2 linked regions of the Arcticibacter tournemirensis genome follow. The protein of the gene in region 1 interacts with the protein of each later gene in a pairwise test. Links are inferred from orthologs where the notes say so. Each region holds a gene or a part of one and is shown in the gene's direction. Other genes may lie near its edges.

The links. Proteins that work in one complex are often made in the same cells at the same time.
Region 2: the proteins of BDE36_RS08990 (region 1) and BDE36_RS11000 interact in binary tests that used the Escherichia coli proteins (3 or more experiments, as listed by UniProt). The link is inferred for Arcticibacter tournemirensis from one-to-one orthologs.

Annotation. Positions count from the first base shown.
Region 1 is NZ_VFPL01000001.1:2,128,980-2,132,050, reverse strand. What follows is about bases 31-2,961. They hold BDE36_RS08990 (Nramp family divalent metal transporter), read left to right. Parts: upstream 31-531; coding sequence 532-2,391; downstream 2,392-2,961. Other genes in these bases: BDE36_RS08985 (hypothetical protein), read right to left, coding at 2,403-2,961; BDE36_RS08995 (Lrp/AsnC family transcriptional regulator), read right to left, coding at 31-428. In the rest of the region: more of BDE36_RS08995, read right to left, coding at 1-30; more of BDE36_RS08985, read right to left, coding at 2,962-3,029. UniProt on the Escherichia coli protein: H(+)-stimulated, divalent metal cation uptake system. Involved in manganese and iron uptake. Can also transport cadmium, cobalt, zinc and to a lesser extent nickel and copper. Involved in response to reactive oxygen.
Region 2 is NZ_VFPL01000001.1:2,633,572-2,636,610, reverse strand. The notes cover bases 7-2,905. They hold BDE36_RS11000 (nucleotide exchange factor GrpE), read left to right. Parts: upstream 7-1,075; coding sequence 1,076-1,735; downstream 1,736-2,905. Other genes in these bases: dnaJ (molecular chaperone DnaJ), read left to right, coding at 1,737-2,888; BDE36_RS11005 (cell division ATP-binding protein FtsE), read left to right, coding at 321-1,004; BDE36_RS11010 (fructose-6-phosphate aldolase), read left to right, coding at 116-319; BDE36_RS11015 (acyl-CoA reductase), read left to right, coding at 7-68. Also shown: more of BDE36_RS11015, read left to right, coding at 1-6; BDE36_RS10990 (nucleoside 2-deoxyribosyltransferase), read left to right, coding at 3,005-3,039. UniProt on the Escherichia coli protein: Participates actively in the response to hyperosmotic and heat shock by preventing the aggregation of stress-denatured proteins, in association with DnaK and GrpE. It is the nucleotide exchange factor for DnaK and may function as a thermosensor.

The DNA of each region.
Region 1 (3,071 bases):
AGGATCATCATGGTTTGGAAAGTTTTTACCACTCTGATCTTGCTGATCTTTTCCATGATCAGTTTCTCGTAGGCCTTAATATCCTTTACGTAAATTTTCAGGACGAAATCGCAGAGCCCGGTCACATGATGACACTCTGTAATCTCTTTAATTTTCTTTACCTCGTCAACAAAAGTCTGAATAGTATTGTTCTGATGGAAGTCGAGCTGAATTTGAATAAACGACTTGATTCCCAGCCCGAGTTCCTCTTCATCTACTATTGCATGATAACTTTTAATTACACCAAGGTTTTCGAGCTTCCTTACCCGTTCGAGGGTAGGGGCTGGCGACAGACCTATTTCAGTGGAAAGCTGCAGATTTGTAATACGTCCGTTCTGCTGCAACGTTTTAAGAATTTGAAGATCAATTTTGTCTGGTTGGTAGGGCATCGTTTACAATTATTCTGCAATTTAAAACAATTTGCAAATATTTTTATATTTAGATTACTCTAAATTAAATATTAGATTTGCAAAACAGACACATAATATCTTTATGGGAGATTCTTTAGGAGAAGTACATTCTACAGTAAAGACCTCTGGGAAAACCGGTTGGCGTAAGTTGATGGCATTTATCGGTCCCGCTTACCTCGTAAGTGTTGGATATATGGACCCGGGGAATTGGGCCACGGACATAGCCGGAGGAAGTCAATTCGGATACAAGCTGATCTGGGTATTGTTAATGTCGAACCTGATTGCCCTTTTACTGCAATCCTTAAGTGCCCGTTTAGGTATTGTAAGGGGGCTTGATCTGGCGCAGGCCTCCAGAAACGGTTACGCCAAATGGGCTAATTACCCACTCTTTGCCCTCGCCCAGATTGCAATCATCGCATGCGACCTGGCAGAGATAATCGGAATGGCGATCGGACTGCAACTGTTGTTCCATTTGCCCCTCATCTGGGGGATATCCATAACTATTCTCGACACCTTCCTGCTGCTGTTTCTGTTGAACAAAGGAATGCGGGCAATGGAAAGCTTCATCGTATCGATGGTGTTCATTGTAGGACTTTCCTTTCTTATTGAAATGTTTATAGTTGAGCCCGTGTTCTCAGAGGTAGTAAAGGGGTTTGAACCCTCCATCCTTAGTGGCAATGCTCTTTATATCGCAATAGGTATCATCGGAGCTACAGTCATGCCCCACAATCTCTACCTTCACTCTTCACTGGTTCAGACCCGTAAAATAGAACGAACACCGCAAGGCATTCGCGAATCTCTCAAGTATAACCTGATTGATACCGGCGTAGCATTAAACCTTGCTTTTTTTGTAAATGCGTCCATCCTTATACTTTCGGCTACCGCATTCTTTAAAAACGGTTATCACGAAGTGGCCCAAATACAGGATGCCCATAAATTGCTCGATAATATATTTGGTTCTCTGTCTCCTGCCCTATTTGCCATTGCGCTGATTGCAGCCGGACAAAGTTCAACAGTAACCGGTACTCTTGCAGGCCAGATAATAATGGAAGGACATTTAAATCTTCGTATTCAACCATGGCTGCGCAGGCTACTTACCCGCATGCTGGCTATCATCCCGGCTTTCTTTACCATTTTATATTTTGGAGAGGAGGCCCTGGGCGAGCTGCTCGTATTAAGCCAGGTAATCCTAAGTCTGCAGCTTGGCTTTGCCGTTATCCCTCTTATTCATTTTAACTCCGACAAAAAACTGATGGGGGAATTCGCCATAAAACTATGGGTGAAGATCCTGGCATGGCTTAGCGCGTTGATTATTGTTGTTCTTAACATAAAACTCGTATTCGAAGAGGTTACAGGGTGGATAAACACTTCTGAAAATAACTGGTGGGTGTTTGTCTTTGTATTACCTGTTATACTTGGCGTCCTCCTTCTGCTTTTCTATGTATCCCTTCACCCTATTATAAGTAAGGTAAGGGCTGAGATATTTACAGCACCTCATGGCCAGGCCATGGACATACAGGATATTGAGGGCGTTATTTATTCAAGTATCGGCATTCCAGTCGACTTTTCCAGTCATGATAAAAACACTATCCGCAACGCTTTAATCCAGGGAGGAAAAGAAGCTCACTATTATCTCATCCATATTGTAGAAACTGCCGGAGCAACTTACCATGGGGAGAAGGTGATGGACTTCGAGACGAAAAGTGATTTTGAAAACTTACAGAAATATCAGGCAAATCTCAAGAACCTGGGTTATGAAGCCTCAGTCTTAATTGGTTACGGCCGCTCAGCAAAGGCCATTGCCCGCCTCGCCAAAATCAATAATATGGATCTCCTTGTAATGGGAGCACATGGACATAAAGGACTTAAAGACATTATCTTCGGCAGCACGCTCGATTCTGTACGGCATAGAGTAAAGATCCCGGTATTGATTGTTAGATAAAGAGTATGAACTTAGCGCTGGTTCTTCCCCAGGAAAGACAGGAGCTGTTTATTACTAACCTCTTTATTGATATCAATATATCCGGGATAGCTCACTTTTTCATTGCCGATAGTAAAAGAAGGTTTGATCATCAGTGTTATTATGGTCTTCATCTCCTCTTCTGACGAAAGAAAAGCAGTAACGGCCTTCTGATATTCAGGATTGGAAAGTATCGGATAAAGCTCTGAATCTATTTTAAGCGCAACATCTGCCGTGCCTCCTTCAGGAGCTATTACAATCTTTCTGTTATAAGACCCGCTTGTCAATTCCACTCCTTTTAACACAATTTTATAATCAAACTCGTTAATTCCGGCTTCGTCCTTTCCCGGGTTCTCTATTTTCATCCGGAGCACGGCCTTTAACGGCAATGTTTGCTGCATGAACGCAAATGCGACGGCCGGGGCGCCTGAAAGGTCAAATCCCTTTTTCCTGATTAAACGCGAGATGTCGGTATTTGCAAGATAAACACTATCGGCCGATACAATGGAGTACGTACAGCCTTCCAGCGCTTCCAGCCGTTTCACCTGGCTGTCAATACCACATGAGTGCAGCAGAATAAGGGCCGGAAAAAGAAAGAGAAGTTTTTTAATATACTGCATCGCTTTAAGGGGGTATAATGATATAAGTGAATAAACCCTTAT
Region 2 (3,039 bases), 500 kb from region 1 along the record:
GTCAGAAACCACGACTCTGGGATTACGCTGACAACATAAATACTATTCAGTTTCTTCTAACTTTATAATTCTAATCAGGGAGGCTCAATTTGAGGGAAAAGCTTAACTTTGGACCATGTACATCATTAAAGTAAAAGGCGTAGCCAAAATTCCCGATTACGTGCAACTGCGTGACGAGGAATTTACTTTACTGGCTTACTTCCGGGTTGACAGGCCCGATAAAACTTTAACAAAAATAGGTTTGGGAGACAGGATCGACGACATTATGAACCTGATCAATGAACTTCCGTTTGGGAAAATAATGAAATTAGAACTTTAATATGATTGGGAATACCATTATACGACTTCACAACGTTGACATTTATCAGCAGAACCATCTAGTTCTTTCTGATGTCAACCTTCATATTGATAAAGGGGAATTTGTTTTCCTCATCGGCCAAACCGGCTCGGGGAAAAGCAGTTTAATGAAAGTAATATACGGTGAGATCGGCGTGGGATCGGGAGAAGGACATGCAGGAGGCTTTGACCTGAAAAAGCTCTCAGAAAAAGATATTCCTTATCTGCGAAGGAAACTTGGAATTGTTTTCCAGGATTTTCAGCTTCTTACAGACAGAACAGTGGAAGACAACCTGCAGTTTGTAATGAAAGCGACAGGTTGGAAAGACAACAAACTCATTAACGAACGCATCCGTGATGTTCTGGAAAAAGTCGGCCTCCGCTCTAAAGTAAAGAAAATGCCTCATGAATTGTCGGGCGGAGAACAGCAGCGCGTTGTTGTTGCAAGGGCTTTGCTGAACGATCCCGAAATCATCCTGGCAGATGAGCCAACAGGTCATCTCGACCCTGAAACTTCCGAAGAGGTAATGCTGCTCCTTAAAGAGATCAGCCGTTCAGGAACAGCAGTTCTGATGGCCACCCACAATTATCATCTTATTCGCACCTTCCCTTCCCGTATTATCAAATGCGAAAACGGAAGGGTAATTGAGGATGTTACGATGGTATAGCGCTTGCTGAAGGCATGAAATGCTGACAAGCAGAAACGCAATATCCATGACACCTTGACTGTTTTTAACTAATGGCAAAAGATTTGCCACATCCATTTATTATGAACTTTTCAGATATGTTGAAAAACAAGAAGAAAAATAGAGAAGAAGAACCTTCACCAGGAAATACAGCTCAAAACGAGGCTGAGCAGGAGCTGAAACAAGATAACGGGACTGAAAACCCTGTATCTGATAACCAAAACCCGGATGAAAATACCGGAGAACCTGCAGCAGCAAAACCCTCTGAAGAAGAAAAACTACGTGCTGATTTGTCAGAGGCAAACGACAAATACCTTCGCTTATATGCCGAGTTCGATAATTTTAAAAGACGTACTACAAAAGAACGGATAGACCTGCTTCAAACTGCAGGCAAAGACGTTTTACAAAGTCTTCTTCCTGTGCTCGACGACTTCGAACGTGCCCTAAAATCGATGGAAAGTGCCTCTGATGTGGCTGCTGTAAAAGAGGGTATTAACCTGGTACACAGCAAACTCAAAAACATCCTGGTTCAAAAAGGATTAAAAGAAATGGAATCAATAGGATCAGCGTTTGATGCAGACCTTCACGAAGCCATTACAAACATTCCTGCTCCTTCAGACGAGATGAAAGGGAAAGTAATAGATGAAGTAGAAAAGGGATACTTCCTTAATGATAAGGTGATCCGTTTCGCAAAAGTTGTGGTAGGAAATTAAAATGGCAAAGAGAGATTTTTACGATATTTTAGGTGTTTCTAAAAGTTCAACTGCGGATGAAATCAAGAAAGCATACCGTAAGCTGGCGATAAAATACCATCCCGATAAAAACCCGGGAGACAAAGAGGCTGAAGAAAAATTCAAAGAAGCAGCCGAGGCATACGAAGTTCTCAGCAATCCTGAGAAAAAGCAGCGTTACGATCAGTTTGGCCACGCAGGAACATCAGGCGCCGGCAGCTATGGCGGTGGTCATATGAACATGGAGGACATCTTCAGTCAGTTTGGCGATATATTCGGAGGCGGCAGTCCGTTTGAAAGCTTTTTCGGCGGCAGTTCTTCAGGCGGTGGCTCCCGTCGGATGGCCCGGGGCAGTAATCTTAGAATAAAAGTAAAACTGAACCTTGAGGAGATAGCAAAAGGCACAGAGAAAAAGATAAAAGTAAATAAGCTTGTGGTGTGCCACACCTGCGATGGCACCGGAGCTAAAGACCGCTCGTCTTTCCATACCTGTAATACCTGTGGCGGAAGTGGCTCTGTAAGAAGAGTGACAAATACTATCCTCGGCCAAATGCAGACTACGAGCACCTGCCCTACCTGTAACGGAACAGGTACCCAGATAACTTCTAAGTGTCATGCATGTCACGGAGACGGTGTAGTGCGTGGCGAAGAAACTATTAGTATCAATATCCCTGCAGGTGTTAGCGAAGGCATGCAGCTCTCAATGAGCGGAAAAGGCAACGCGGCTCCTAACGGTGGTATACCGGGTGACCTGATCATTCTTGTTGAAGAGATCCCGCATGAGACACTGCAACGCGAAGGCAATAACGTTGTATATGATCTTCATATCAGCTTTTTGGATGCTGTTCTCGGGGCAAGTGTTGAAGTGCCTACTATTGACGGTAAAGCCAAGATCAAAATTGAACCAGGCACTCAGGGAGGCAAAATCCTTCGGCTGAAGGGCAAAGGGGTTCCTGAAGTGAATTCATACCATCGCGGTGACCAGCTTATATACGTAAATATCTGGACGCCTAAAGCTCTTTCAAGAGAAGAACGTGATTTACTCGAAAAGCTTAACAATTCGCCAAATTTCAAGCCGCAGCCCGGAAAACATGAAAAAAGTTTCTTCGAGCGTATGAAAGAGTATTTTGAATAGCTTCCCTGTAAATTAAAATTTTAGATTATTAACTATAATAGCTACTTTAAGCCACCAATGGTGGCTTTTTTTATTGTCTGATTCTTATTTTTGTCACTATTATTAACTTGTACTGAATGATATCAATTTATCTTGCGGGCCCTTTATTCTC